Regions from separate parts of the Thermopolyspora flexuosa genome, predicted to be linked through region 1. Evidence: riboswitches for the same ligand, from Rfam matches in the RefSeq annotation. Region 1 holds a riboswitch; each other region holds the start of a gene.
What was found. Region 1 has a riboswitch for cyclic di-AMP ahead of FHX40_RS25650 (hypothetical protein). Riboswitches for the same ligand answer to the same signal wherever they lie in the genome.
Positions count from the first base shown of each region.

Region 2: it holds a riboswitch for cyclic di-AMP, as region 1 does, so the genes downstream of both, FHX40_RS20850 (CHAP domain-containing protein) here and FHX40_RS25650 (hypothetical protein) in region 1, are expected to answer to the same signal.
Region 3: it holds a riboswitch for cyclic di-AMP, as region 1 does, so the genes downstream of both, FHX40_RS21055 (C40 family peptidase) here and FHX40_RS25650 (hypothetical protein) in region 1, are expected to answer to the same signal.

Region 1 covers NZ_VFPQ01000001.1:816,415-821,325, forward strand. The annotation lists gene FHX40_RS03585 (HAMP domain-containing sensor histidine kinase) at 1-326, shown strand, start outside; cyclic di-AMP (ydaO/yuaA leader) riboswitch at 927-1,107, shown strand; gene FHX40_RS25650 (hypothetical protein) at 1,508-2,248, shown strand; tRNA gene FHX40_RS03595 (tRNA-Lys) at 2,379-2,451, shown strand; gene FHX40_RS03600 (ArsB/NhaD family transporter) at 2,644-3,930, opposite strand; gene FHX40_RS03605 (CBS domain-containing protein) at 4,159-4,617, opposite strand.
Region 2 covers NZ_VFPQ01000001.1:4,861,636-4,866,546, forward strand. The annotation lists gene FHX40_RS20845 (TIGR00725 family protein) at 287-760, shown strand; gene FHX40_RS20850 (CHAP domain-containing protein) at 1,023-1,736, opposite strand; cyclic di-AMP (ydaO/yuaA leader) riboswitch at 1,749-1,898, opposite strand; gene FHX40_RS20855 (DUF2235 domain-containing protein) at 2,250-3,983, shown strand; gene FHX40_RS20860 (CBS domain-containing protein) at 4,203-4,670, shown strand; gene pdhA (pyruvate dehydrogenase (acetyl-transferring) E1 component subunit alpha) at 4,711-4,911, shown strand, end outside.
Region 3 covers NZ_VFPQ01000001.1:4,907,403-4,912,313, forward strand. The annotation lists gene FHX40_RS25535 (RDD family protein) at 122-1,396, opposite strand; partial or broken gene FHX40_RS21050 (amino-acid N-acetyltransferase) at 1,747-2,295, opposite strand; cyclic di-AMP (ydaO/yuaA leader) riboswitch at 2,595-2,769, shown strand; gene FHX40_RS21055 (C40 family peptidase) at 2,773-3,744, shown strand; gene FHX40_RS21060 (helix-turn-helix domain-containing protein) at 3,951-4,199, opposite strand; gene lysX (bifunctional lysylphosphatidylglycerol synthetase/lysine--tRNA ligase LysX) at 4,420-4,911, opposite strand, start outside.

The sequences.
Region 1 (4,911 bases):
TCGACAACGCGGGCAAGTACAGCCCGGCGGGCGGCGTCGTCGAGGTACGGCTGCGCGGCGGCGAGCTGACCGTGCGCGACCACGGGCCGGGCATCGCCGAGGAGGACCTGCCGTACGTGTTCGACCGGTTCTACCGGGCGCCGAGCGCGCGCTCGATGCCGGGCTCCGGGCTCGGCCTCGCCATCGTGCGGCAGGTGGTGGAGGGCCACGGCGGCACGGTCGCGGCGGGGAACGCGCCGGGCGGCGGCACGGTCGTGCGCATGCGGCTGCCGCTGCAGCAGGCCCCGTCGCGGCCGTCGCGGGCCCGGCAGCCGGTGCGGGCCTGACCGGCGCGGCGTGCCGTACTCGGCGGGTAACGCCCGGCCTGGGGCTCTCTCGACCTGACCTGGCAGGTCATCGGCGGATGTATGCGATAGTTCCACCTGGCCATGACGCACTCATGACGTGCGTCTCGATAGTGTTGAGGCAGGTCATGGGACCTGGGGCGCAACCGGCGCACCACAGGACTTCTTTCCGATAGGGACGTGGAGGGGGGAACCACGTCCGGAGCGGGACCCGTGGCGCTTTGGGGGAGGCGCCGAAACGGGCCGCGTGAGTCGGGGCCGGGCAGCAGGGGGAACTGCCCGGCCCCGACGTATGTCCGGAAACGGTGGCCGGGGGGACAGGGGGACGCCCGTGGGAGGTCCGTCCGCCCGGCCCTCCGGCCTTTACCGCCCGTCGACGCCGTCGCCACCCGTCCGGGCCGCTCGGAACGCCGCCCGGGAAGGCGGTTCGGGGTCGTTCGACCGCCGCCACCCGGCCCCGCGCGGGTCTCCCAGGGGTAGATCTTTTTGGGTGTTTTGGGTGGTTATCTTGGCATTTGGGTGACTTAGGCACTAGTGTCTTGTTCCGTTATCCGATGGAGACCTGGCCTCCGCCAGGAGGCCGGCCATCCGACGCCGAATCCCACGGGCGCCCAGCGCCCCGGGAGCCGGGGACCCAGTCGCGCGGGCGGCGCAGTGCAGGCCGTACCCGCGAGGGGTGAATCCAGCGGCGCGTGGCGCGCTGGTAGGGCACTCCTAGCCCGAACCCGTCAGCTAACCCGGTAGGCGAGATAGGAGAGGAGAACCAGGTGGAGAACCCCGACTCCACGGCCTCGCCCCGCCGGCGGGCGCCGTCCCATGACCAGGGCGACGGCCGCGACAGCACGCGGCGGCCACGCACCCGAAGCACAGGCTGACCGCCCTCTGCTTCGCCCGAGGCCGATCGGATGACCTCCATCTCGGCCCTCGGCCCCAGGTAACGGCCCCGGCGGACATCCGCGCCGTCACCTGCACATCCTCGCACAACCCCGCCGCGTCGTGGTGCGGCGTGTCTCATATCGCTTTCGCTGCGGGCGCCACCACGTTCCGTCTTCCGGCCGGCGTCCTCCGGCCGCAGGCGCCCCGTCCACGTGCCTTGTGCTCTGCCCTAGAGGTGCCGAGGTCGACGTGGAAGTCCTGTCCCCTCACGGAAGACCTCCCGTTCGATGAAGTTCCCCTTTGGCCTGAACAAGAACGATGTCAAGACGAAGTACGCCCCCCTCGCCGCCGGCCTCGTCGGCATCACCATGGCGGGCCTGACCATCGCGGGCGTCACCGACGACGCGAACGGCACCGCCGCGAAGGCCAAGACCGTCGCCGCCGACGTCCAGCCGCTCGCGATGACCGCGGGTGCGCGCGCCGCCGAGGGCCTCGCCGCCGCCGCGGCCGAGGCGAAGCAGAAGGACGAGGCGAAGAAGCGGGCCGCCGAGGCGCAGCGCAAGGCCGAGGCGAGAAAGGCGGCGGCGGCGAAGAAGAAGGCGGCACAGGCCGAGCGGCGGCTGCTCGTCGGCACGACCAAGGCCTCCTACTTCTGGGACGACGGCTCCGGCCGCCAGGGCGACACCGGTATGCCCGCCTCCGGCAAGCCCATGCAGAAGGGCCTGTTCGCCTCCCCGAGCTGGCCGCTCGGCACCGAGGGCTACGTGATCTACAAGGGCAGGAAGGCGAAGTTCTTCATCGGCGACCGCGGCCCCGGCGTGCCCTCCAACCACGGCGTCATGCTCGACATCGACGGCAAGACCTTCGCCGAGCTCACCGGCGGCACCTGGGACCCGAACACGCTCACCGTGCGCGGCAACGGCGGCCTCGGCCACATCCACGTGACGTACGTCATCACCAAGTGGGGCAACGGCCCCGGCCGCCCCGGCAAGCCGGTCCCGTTCTCCACCGGCGCCTGGCGGGAGTGATCCGGCCCTCCCGACGCCGCCGCGACGCCCGGGCACGCCCGCGACGACCTCGCCGGCCGGATGCCCGGGCCGGTATCCGATTCCGATGTGCGCAGACGCCTCGGGACTGCTATGGTTACGAACGTCGCTCGCGCCGCTAGCTCAACTGGCAGAGCAGCTGACTCTTAATCAGCGGGTTCGGGGTTCGAGTCCCTGGCGGCGCACCCGAAGACGCGATCTGGGCACCGTCCACCGGCGGTGCCCAGATCGCGTTTGGCGCTCATGTCTCCGGCCGGTCCGGTTCGCCTCCCTGCGGACGCCGGAGGGAGGTCCGACCCGCGGGCGGAAGGCGTGCTCCCGCCCGCGGAACGGCGCTCGTCACCGGCGGTCGCTCCGGGCGCCCACCCGCGGCCCGCTCACGTGAAGTAGCGCAGCCACACGTACACCCACGCCATCACCATGCTGAGCACGGTGACGAGCGCGCCGTACTTGGTGAACTCCCAGAAGCTGATGCGGTGGCCGGTGCGCGCCGCGATGCCGATGGCGACGACGTTCGCGCTCGCCGCGACCGCCGTGCCGTTGCCGCCGAAGTCGGCGCCGAGGGCGAACGCCCACCACAGCGCCTGCCCGATCTCCGGGGCCGGGGCCTCGGCGACCAGCCCTTCGACGATCGGGGCCATCGTGGCGACGTAGGGGATGTTGTCGAAGAAGGCGCCGAGCACGCCCGAGCCGAACAGCAGCGTGGTCGCCGACAGGAAGGGCGCGTCACCGAGCAGGTTCACCGCCCAGGTGCCGATCGTCTCGATCACGCCCGTGTGCACGAGCCCCGCGACCATCACGAACAGGCCCATGAAGAACACGAGCGTCGGCCACTCGACCTCCTCCATCGTCTCCGCCACGTCGGCCTTGGCCACCAGCATCATCACGCCGGCGCCGACGAGCGCGACGATCGACGGGGCGACGTGCAGGACCGAGTGGAGTGCGAAGCCCGCGATCACGCCGGCGAGGACGATCAGGCAGCGGGCGAGCAGCCTGGGATCGGTGATCGCCCGCCTCTCCTGCAGCGCCATCACCTCGGCCACGTGCTCGGGGTTGTACCGGAAGCTCCGGGCGAACAGCACGCGGGTGAGCAGCACGAAGACCGCGAAGATGATGACCACGATCGGGGTCATGTGCACGAGGAAGTCGTTGAACGTCAGCCCCCCGCGGCTTCCGATGATGATGTTCGGCGGGTCGCCGATGAGCGTCGCCGCGCCGCCGATGTTGGAGGCGAGAACCTCGGCGATGAGGTACGGCTGAGCCGGGATCTGCAGGCGGTTGCACACGACTACCGTGACCGGCGCGACCAGCATGATCGTGGTCACGTTGTCGAGCACGGGGGACGCGACCGCGGTGATGATCATCAACATCACCATCAGCCGGTACGGCCGGCCCTGGGAGCGTTTCGCCGCCCAGATGGCCAGGTAGTCGAAGACGCCCGTCCGCTTGATGATCCCGACGATGATCATCATGCCGAAGAGCAGGAAGATGACGTTCCAGTCGATGCCCTCGTGCTCGGAGTAGAACACCTCCTCTCCGGGGATCAGCCCGAGGACGGCCATCAGCCCCGCGGCGATGAGAACGGTCTTGACCTTGTCCGCTTTCTCGGTGGCGATGAAGAAGAACGCCACGCAGAAGATGGTGAGGGCGAGGAATGCGGTCATGCACCAGGCCTCGGCGGTGCGGCTCCATGGAGGATGGCGGTCGGGTCGGTGTGGTGGGCGGGGCCACCGAACTCAGCGCGCGGCCGCCCCGGTGATCGAGGCACGCGGTGTTCTGCGCAGGCCGAACCAAGGCACACGAAGATCGCCTCCGATCCAGTGACGTGAAATGAGAAGCGAGAAACGAAACGATCAGGGCTCCGGGGAGCGGAGGGGACGCCCACCCGGAGGTCAGTCGCCGAGGCCCGACAGGACCAGGTGGGTGAGCAGCCGTTCCAGGGTGATCACGCCGATCAGCGAGTCGCCGGCGTCGACGACCCCGACCAGCGGCCGTTGGGAACGTGCCATCAGCGCGGCGACCTCGAGCAGGGTGGCGTCGGCGGGCACGGTCACCGGCCGCTCCACCTGCCGTGGCATACAGTCCTCGAGGGTCAGGTCACCGAGCTCGTGCCAGAACCGGTCCGCGTGGGCCTCGTCGACCGCCCGTGCGAGCTGCGGGTCCTCCTGGTAGGCTCCGGGAATTCCCATCCGGAGCACCTGGGTGCCGGGAAGCACCTTCCGGGGCCTGCCCTCGTCGTCGACGAGGATGAGGCCGGGCAGTCTCCCCAGCGCCATCACCCGGATGGCCTTCACGACCGGGTCGCGGGCCGTTACCGTCGGCAGGCTTACGGCGATATCGCTGGCTTGCATGAATCCTTTCCGGTGGCGGGGCAAGCGGGTCGTTTCCGATACGGTCACGGCACCTCCCCGCGGCTCGGTGACGACAGGGCTAATCGACGACGTCAGCTGGGGAAAATGGCTTACGTCGCCGCACCGCCAGTCTTGCCCGGTTTGCCGGAATGCGGCTATTGGGGTCAGGCCCCATTTGTGATGGGTGTGAACATGCAGACGCATGGGCCGGCCGCCGGCGACGGCGGCCCAGGGGAGCGGTGGCGTCCGCCGCGGCCAGGGGCGGGCCGGCCGTACCACGCGGGCACCGGACGT
Region 2 (4,911 bases), 4.0 Mb from region 1:
CCGCCGGATCGCCGGTCCCCGGGGCCGCGGATACGGCCACGGCTCGTGAGATCGTCGGCTGACACCCCGGCCGGGCACAGGGATGGCGTGGACAGCATCCGGCGGCCGCGTCCGCAAGCCCGGCATGGCACCGGACATCTCATCACGGACACGGCCACCCGGATCGGCCCGGCCGCCGACGCGGCAGGCCGCATCGCCGCGCCGTACCCTCGCCTGCGGAGCACGTGCGGGACGGCCATGATTGCCTGCCGGAAGGTGCCGAGCAGCGCGATGGAGGAGGGGTGGCGTGGCGATCCAGGTGGCGGTGTGCGGGCCGCGTGACTGTACGCCGGAGGAGCGGCGGAACGCCTACGAGCTGGGGCGGCTGCTCGCCGGGCGCGGCGCCGTGGTGGTGTGCGGCGGCTACACCGGCGTGATGGAGGCGGTGGCGCAGGGCGCGCACGAGGCGGGCGGCACGGTGGTGGGCGTGCTGTCCCGCGCCGACCGGGAGGGCGCGAACCCGTACCTCACCGTCGCCATCCCCACCGGGGCCGGCGAGGCCCGGAACGCGATCATCGTGAACTCGGCCGACGCGGTGATCGCCGTCGGCGGGTCGTGGGGCACGCTGTCCGAGCTCGCCCTGGCGATGCGGCGCGGCCGCGTCCCCGTGGTCCAGCTCGGCGGCTGGCGCGTGTACGACGAGCACGGCGAGGTCGTCCCCGGCATCCGGTACGCCACGGGCCCGGCGCACGCCCTCGAACTCACCGGCCTGTGGCCATGAGAGGGGTCAGGCGAGCCGCCGCGGGTACGCCCCGGGCGTCCGGCCGAGGTGCCGCCGGAACGCGAGGATACGCCCCTGCGTGCCGGTGAAGCCCGCCCGGGCGCTCGGGCCGGCCGACCGAGTCCTCGGCCTCCTGGGAGCGCGCCGCCGGGCCGGACGGGCCCGCCGTACCGCCGCCGGACGGGAACGGAAAGAAGGAGCATCCAGGCCACGCTGCCCTGATCGGCCTGGATGCTCCGGCTCGTGGGGTACGGCCCGGCGGTCAGGATGCGTAGGGCGGGTAGCCGTAGCCCACGACCTGCCACTTGGGGCGCACCCGGCGTTCGACTTTACCGTTTCCGGTGTTGCCCTCGATCGTGGTGATGGTGCCGTCGCCGTTGTCACGTTCCACGAGGCCGACGTGGTCGATCTTCTCGATGTCGTCGGAGCCGGACCAGTCGAAGAAGACGACCGCGCCCGGGGTGGCGGCGTCGGTGCCCCAGTGGCCGTTGGCCCGGAACCACTTGGCGTAGGTCACGGTGTAGGCGTCCCAGCCCATGATCGGGCGGATGCCGGCCTGCTCGCCGACCCAGGAGACGAACATGGCGCACCAGGGGGCGTTCTTGTAGCCCTGGAGCGTGCCGCCGTCGCGGGCGAGGGTCTCCAGCGCGCGCGGGGAGTTCATGTACCACTCGTGGAACTCGGTGCCGCCGCCGTACGCGTTCTCGGTGACGCCGATCTTGCTCGCCGCGATCCGCAGCACGTCCTGGGCGGTGACCTTCGGCAGGTCCTTGGCGATCCGCTGCAGCGGGGTGAGCCTCGCGTCGTCCGTCTCGGGCGCGCGGCCGTCGTGCTGTGCCGTACCGCTTCCGGAGTCGGTGGCCGCGGCGAGACCGGGGGTCGCGGGGAGAAGCGCGCCTGCGGCGATCAGGGTGCAGGCGATGGCGTGGGAAAGGTTCGCGCCGTTACGCGCCCAGGAGGGACGAAACATGGACATCGGGGGCTTTACTCCTTCTTCCATGCCGCCTACCGGGTTAGCTGACGGGTTCGGGCCTGGAAGTTGGCCCTACGGCGCACGCCGGGAGACGCGCGCCGATTCACCCCGGGGAGAGGTGGGTCCCCGGCTCCGCGAGGGTCGCGGACTCGGCGGCCGCGCCCGCGGCATGCGAGCATGCCGACGGGACGACGGACAGGTTGTAAAGGGCGGGCCCGGGCCGGCCGGATCACCGAGCCGTTTGCCTTGCGCAGAAAGGTAAACGATTCGGACAAACCCCGCAAACAGGTCGCAAGAAGGATCTTCCGGACGCTCGATAACGATGGCGTTTCGGGCCGGAAATTTTACCTTTGCCCAGGTCAGCCGCCCGCCCCGGCGGCGCCGCCGTACCGTCCGGCCCGGCGCCGCAACCCCGCGCCACTATCGCCCGATTGGTCCGGGAGTTTTCCCGTTGACCACGAAGGGTAGCGTAGCAACTGCTATCAGTAGCCAATCCGGCTCGGGGGACTTGGGATCATGCGTCAGCTCATCGTGTGCTGCGACGGCACCTGGAACACGGCGGAGGACCGGACCATCACCAACGTGCGACGGCTGTACAACGCCCTCGCCGAGAAGGACGAGAACGACAATCCACAGCTCGCCTACTACCAACCCGGTGTCGGGACCGTCCGCAACCGGCTGCTCGGCGGCGCCACCGGGTTCGGCCTGTCCCGGAACGTGATGGACGCCTACCTGTGGCTCACCACCCGGTACGAGCCCGGCGACCGCATCGCCCTGTTCGGCTTCAGCCGCGGCGCCTACACCGCCCGCAGCCTCGCCGGCATGATCTCCGCTTGCGGCCTCATCGACACCTCGAAGATGCCGGAGCACACGATCTGGCCGCAGATCAAGCGGCTCTACCGCGAGGGGTACCGGCGGCGGGACCGGCGCGACCCCGGGTGGCGCGACGGGTTCACCTTCCGCTGGGACCCGGACGACGCGGAGAACATCCCCGTGCACTTCATCGGCGTCTGGGAGACCGTCGGCGCCCTCGGCGTGCCCGACCACCTCGGCCTGCTCAACCTGCTCGACCGGCCGCAGCGCTTCCACGACCTGCGGCTCAACCCGCACATCCGGTACGGCCGGCACGCGCTCGCCATGGACGAGCGGCGCGAGCCGTACCAGCCGGCGCTGTGGACCGGGCCGTTCGGGCCGAACCAGGACGTGCAGCAGGTGTGGTTCCCCGGCAGCCACATGGACGTGGGCGGCGGCCACCCCGAGCGCGGGCTCAGCGACGGCGCGCTGCGCTGGATGATCGACGAGGCCCGGGAGACGATCCGGCTCGGCTTCCACAAGGCCACCGTCGAGGAGCAGATCGAGCCCGACCCGTTCGACGTCATGCACGACGACGAGCTCGGCGCCATCGGCGTGCTCGACCAGGTGGTGGACCCGATGCTCAGGCCGGTGCGGGAGATCCTGCTGCGCCCGCGGCCGCGCGCGGTGCCGCGCATCGACCCGCAGCGGCCCACCCGGGAGCTGCACGAGTCGGTCTACGAGCGGCACCAGAAGCCGCCCATCACCGGCGGGCCGTACCGGCCGACCCGGGTGCTCGCGCCCGGCCAGGAGCGCACCATCGAGGTGTTCGCGCACGAGCCGTGGAACGAGACCGGCCTCTACCTGGAGCCCGGCGAGTACCGGTTCATCGCCGACGGCATGTGGCAGGACGGCGACATCCTCTCCGGCCCGGAGGGCACGCAGGGGATGCGCGGCCTCAACCCGATGCGGGAGCGGCTGCGCATGCTCGGCAGCCTGCTCGGCGGCGGCGAGCGGCTGCTGCGCATGCTCACCGGCAACGAGCTGGCGAGCCTGGTCGGCACCCAGCGGGAGAGCGACCTGCCGTGGATGTTCCTGGTCGGCGTGATCGCCAACGACGCGGTGGCGGTGAACGGCGTGCACCACGCGCACGAGCGCATCGCGATCGGCCGGGGCACCCGGTGCCGGGTGACCAAGGGCGGCTACCTGTACGCGTTCGCCAACGACGCCTGGGGTTTCTACGGCAACAACCAGGGCAGCGTGCGTCTCACCGTGGCCCGGCTGGTCGCGGGCACCCCGCACACCGTCCTCACCGCGGGCGGGCTCATGCACCCGCTCACCGAGGACGCCGCGCCCGTCGGGGCGAACTCCGGCGACGGGACCACCCGTGCCACCACAGGCTCGCGCCGGGCCGGCGCGGGCGCAGGCCGCATGCGCCGCGAGGTGCAGGAGGCCTGAGCCGCCGGCTCGGTGCGTGCAGGCCCGGCATTTGCGGGGGGAATGCCGGGCCTGCGTCACGCCGGAGGCCGTGCCGTACGGCGGGCCGGGAAAGCCGGGCGCACGTGAGCACGCGGCGGATCGGGGTAGGGCAGGCGAGCACCGGGACAGTCGCCGGGGCCGGTCCGGCGGCGGCGCAGGCCCCCGCTTCCCGGCGCACGGCGCCCGCAAGGAGGCTCAGTGAAGGTCAAGGAGATCATGACCGCCCCGGTGATCACCGTGCGGCGGGACACCACGGTTCCCGAGATCGCCGCGCTGCTGCGCTCCCGCCGGATCAGCGCGGTCCCCGTGGTCGACGACGGCGACGCCGTGGTCGGGCTGGTGAGCGAGTACGACCTGCTCGCCCGCGAGGGCCGGACCGCCGCCGACGTGATGACCACCGCCGTCATCTGCGTCACCGAGGACACCGACGTCGACGAGGTACGGCACCTGCTCGTGGAGCGGCGCATCCGCCGGGTGCCGGTGCTCTCCGGCGGGCGCATGGTGGGCATCGTCAGCCGCTCGGACGTGATGGCGCTGCTCACCACCGAGTGGGCGTGCTCCGTGTGCGGCGAGGTCGTGCACGGCGAGCGGCCGCCCGCGCGCTGCCCCAAGTGCCAGGCCGAGGCGGGCCGGTTCACGCTGCAGGAACCCGCCCCGGGGAGCTGAGCCCGCACACCCCACCCCACACCCCGTAGGAGGCGCGACGATGGCATCCACCCAGCCCGGCCCGCAGGGCGACCGCCGGTCCGGGGCCGAGCCCGGACGGCACGGCCGGACCACCGCGGCCGAGGACCCCAAGGTGCTCGTCGGCTACTACCGCCAGATGGCGCTGATCCGGGCCTTCGAGCTGCGCGCCGCCGAGATGTACACCCGGGCGAAGATCGGCGGCTACTGCCACCTCAACCTG
Region 3 (4,911 bases), 4.1 Mb from region 1:
GGCAAAGCGAAAGGACCCCGCCAAGGGTCAAGATTGTCCCAAACGGCGTACCGGCGGACGCAAGGCGCGGACACGAAAACGGGGCCGACAGGCTGTAAACCTTCGGCCCCGTCATCTTCCACTACTTAACCTTGACAACCACCGTGCCGGCGACCTTGTCGTGCAGGCATTGCTGCAGCGGCTTGTCGAAGAACAGCCACACGGCGTTGACGACCGGGAAGACGTAGGTGAGGTACTTGATGACCGGAATGGGCTGCAGCGCCAAGGGCAGCCACATAACCGCGCTCCGTTTGAGCGCCGCGTCCTTCGGCAGTCCCTCGGGGCCGAGCGTGCCGCCGACCTGCACCACCCTGATGCCCAGCGCGAGCTTGCCGAGCGTCTGCCCGTTCCTGCCGAGAAGGAGGAACTCGTAGGCGAACGCGGCCGCGGCGATGAGGATTAGCGAGCTCACCAACTCCTCGAGGCTCGTCGACGACGACACCATGACGCCGCTGACGATCGAGGAGATGATGAATCCCACCACGCCGACGAGGAGGGTGTCGATGAGGCGGGCGAGCAGGCGCTGCCACCACTCCGCGAGCGGCGCGGGCGCCCCCGGCGGGGTCACGCCCTGCGCGTAGGCCGGCTGGCCGTACCCCTGGCCGTAGCCCGGCTGCGCGTACCCCTGCTGACCGTAGGCGGCCGGCTGGGCGTACCCCTGGTAGCCCTGCTGCCCGTATCCGGCGGCGCCGGACTGGCCGTAGCCGGGCTGGGCGTAGCCGGCCTGCTGCCCGCCGTACCCCTGCTGGCCGTAGGACGGCTGGCCGTACCCGGTCTGCTGCCCGTACCCCTGCGGCCCGGTCTGCTGACCGTACCCGGCCTGCTGCCCGTAGCCGGGCTGCCGGCCATACGCCTGCTGGCCGTAGGCCTGCTGCGGACCGCTCTGCGAACCGTACGCCTGCGGGCCGGACTGCTGCCCGCCGTACGGCTGCTGCTGCCCGTAGGCCTGCGGCCCGGACTGCTGACCGTAACCGGCCTGCTGGCCGTACGCCTGCGGGCCCGACTGGCCGCCGTAGGCCTGCTGCGGTCCGCTCTGCGGGCCATAGGCCTGCGGCCCGGTCTGCTGTCCCCCGTACGGCTGCTGCTGGCCATAGGCCCCGCCCTGCTGCCCGTAGGCACCCCCCTGGGCGGACTGCTGGCCGTAGGCCTGGCCGTACGCCTGCTGCGGACCGCTCTGCGGCCCGTACGCCTGCGGCCCGGTCTGCTGCCCGCCGTACGGCTGCTGCTGCCCGTAGGCCTGCCCGCCGTAGCCGTACTGGGCCGCGCCCTGTCCCTGCCGGCCGTAGCCCGCCTGGCCATAGGTGTCCCCCTGACCGGGCTGCGGGCCGTAACCCTGCTGATTGGATCGGTAGCTCACGACCGTCGCTTCCGGGTCGTATCCGTCCCCCGGTCGGTCGCCGCTCTGCCGGGCGTCGGGCGCCCCCGGCGCCGACCCGGCATCCGGCTCGTCCCGTGGATACGGTGGCTGTCCGGTGCTCACCGTGTCACCTCACTTCGCGTGGGGCATGTGGCGCATTTCAGGCACATGCTGGCTGTTGCCCAACGTAGCGGCCCGAGAGATCAGCCGTCACCCTTGCCGCCTTCGCCCGGAGAATCGGCGCCCGCGGTTTCGGTTCCGGAGGAAGTGCCCGGGGAATCGGCACGGACCGAAACGGCTCGGGAGGAATCGACGCCGCGGTAATCGGCGCCGGCCGAGGCCGTGCCGGACGAATCCGGAGGCGGCTCCAGGTGCAGCAGCATCCTCGTGTTGCCGAGCGTGTTGGGTTTGACGTGCTCCAGATCAAGGAACTCGGCCACCCCCTCGTCATAGGAGGCGAGCAGCTCCGCGTACACCTCGGGGGAGACCGGGGTCCCTTGAATCGGGACGAAACCGTGCCTGGCGAAGAAGCCCACCTCGAAGGTCAGGCAGAAGACACGGCGAAGTCCCAACTCCCGTGCGGTGTCGAGGAGGGCGCCGACGATGCGGTGGCCGATGCCGCGGCCGCGGTATTCCGGGTCCACGGCGACCGTGCGTATCTCCGCGAGGTCCTCCCAGAGCACGTGGAGCGCTCCGCACCCGACAACGACACCGCGGTGCTCCGCCACCCAGAACTCCTGCACGTCCTCATAGAGGGTGACGGTCGCCTTCTTGAGCAGCCGCGGTCCCACACCCGAGTACATGTCGACGAGCCGCCGGATCCCCCGCACATCCGGAGTGCGGGCACGTCGGACGACGATCTCGCTCTCCGGCGGGGTGAACTCCGCGACCTGCTCCATGACAGGTCAGAGTATCCTGCCGGAGCCCTGCCGTATCCGTTGGTCCGTTATCCCCGGACGATTCCGTGATGTGATCACATTTGCGGCCGGTCCGGAACCGCCCGGACGATCCGTTCCGCACCGGCTCCGACGTGCCGCTTCTCCGCTCCGGTACGGCACGGCGCCCCGCGGATCGGCGGGATATGCGGCCGTGACCGGACCGTGATTGAGAGGTTGTCGAATCACAACGAAATCGTGGTTTCGGTTGAGGGCCACCGGGGCGTGCATTAATGTCCAGCTTCGATGTCGGCCGTGTGCCCACGGCCGATCCGCCGAATCCCCACCGCCCCCGCACCGGCACGGGGAACCGGGGACCCATACCCTCGTGGGGGTGAATCCGAGGACTCCCGCCGGAGCGACCGGCACGGGGTCCGGTAGGGCTGCTCCCGGCCCGAACCCGTCAGCTAACCCGGTAGGCGGCCACCGAGAGGAGCTTGCTTGCTGCTGCGCACGTTCCTGGTCGGCGTCCTCGTCGCCGCACTGACGCTGGGTACCACCGCGTCGGCCTCGGCCGACCCCGAGCCCAGCCTCAACCGGCTCACCAAGCAGCTCGAGTCCCTCTACGAGGAGATCGAGAAGCTGACCGAGCAGTACAACGGCGAGCGCGAGCGGCTGAAGAAGGCCAAGCGGACGGCGGACGAGGCTCAGCGCGTGCTCCGCGAGAACGAGGACGAGCTCGCCGTCCGGCGCGAGCGCGCCAACCTGCTCACCCAGGGCGCGTACATGATGGGCGGCTTCGGCTCGGTGCTCGGCGCGGTCGGCAGCGCCGACCCCGACGCCTACCTCGACGGCGCGGCGACCGGGTACGCGCTGCAGATGGAGCGCGGCGCCGAGGTGAACCGGCTCAGCAAGCTGCTCGCGGACGCCGAGCGGGCCAAGAAGGAGGCCCAGCGGCAGCAGGCCGAGGTCGCCAAGATCGTCAAGAGCCTCGACGCGCGCCGCGAGAAGATCACCAAGCTGATCGCCCGTACCGAGAGCAGCATCTACCGCGAGGCGAACGAGCAGCTCAAGGCCGCCGCGGGCAGGCCGCGGCGGATGAACATCCCGATCGTCGGGAACGGCAAGGCCGCCCAGGCCGCGCGGTGGGCGATGACCCAGCAGCTCAAGCCGTACGTGTGGGGGGCCGCGGGCCCGAACGCCTACGACTGCTCCGGCCTGGTGATGTGGGCGTACGCGAAGGTGGGCATCCGCCTGCCGCACTACACCGGCACCCAGTGGACCGCCGGCCGCCACATCCCCAAGAGCGAGCTGCGCCCCGGCGATCTGGTGTTCTTCTACAGCGACCTGCACCACGTCGGCATCTACATCGGCGGCGGCCTCATGGTGCACGCCCCGCGGACCGGTGACGTGGTGCGCGTGGCCTCGATCAACAACCGGCCCTTCGCGGGGGCCGTCCGCATCGCCGACTGACGCGCCCGGCGGCCTCGGCCGACGGACGGGCGTGCGGCGGTACACGCCGCCTGCCGCCGGCACCCCGGTGCGGTTCCCGCCCTGCCGCCCCGGCACCGCGGAGTCCGGCTTCGGCCGCTGACGAACGAAGCCCGGGCGGCCACCACACGGTCGGTGGGGCACGTCCGGGTCCGGTCCGTCGAGTTCGGGCGCGTCCGGATGGCGGATCAGATGAGTCGCCTGCGGGCCGCCCAGGCGACCGCCTCGATGGCGGTGGCGACGCCGATGCGGTCGCAGATGCCGCGCAGCCGACGCCGCACGGTGCGCCCGCTCACGTCGAGCCGCCGCCCGACCCGGTCGACCGTGACGCCCTTGGCGAGCTCGGACAGCAGGAGCAGGTCCTCCTCGGTGAGCGTGACGCCCTCCGTGGCGACGACGCGATCGCCCCGTTGGGTAACCACATCGGAAACCGCCATCGGGAAACCTCCCTCACGACGAACTCGGCGATGTCGCTTTGTCTTGGCCCGCTCCGTGTCGAACGCTAAACGCATCGATCAAGGTCGTCAAGCGCTGTGCGGTGGTTCTGTGGAGAACCCCACAAACACGTCACCGAGGGGCATGATCGATTTTTACGATCACACCCCTCGGCGCCGAATTTGAGATTTCACGAAAACGGACGAAATATATCGTCCGGATTCACTGGATGGGCTTGACCAGCGGGAACAGGATCGTCTCCCGGATGTTCCTCCCGGTGAACGCCATGATCATCCGGTCGATGCCCACGCCCACGCCGCCGGTCGGCGGCATGCCGTACTCCAATGCCCGGAGGAAATCCTCGTCGAGCTGCATCGCCTCCGGATCCCCGCCCGCCGCGAGCAGCGACTGCTCGGTGAGCCGGCGCCGCTGCTCGATCGGATCGATGAGCTCCGAATACGCGGTGGCGAGCTCGGTGCCGAAACCGATGAGGTCCCATTTCTCGGTGAGCCGGGGGTCCTCCCGGTGCTGCCGGGTGAGCGGCGAGGTCTCGACGGGGTAGTCCATCACGAAGGTGGGCTGGATCAGCGTGTGCTCGACGAGCGCCTCGAACAGCTCCTGCACGAGCTTGCCCGGCCCCCACTTGGGGTCCCACGGCACCTCGCGCTTGTCCGCGAACCGCCGCAGCGTCTCCAGCGGCGTGTCCGGCGTGAT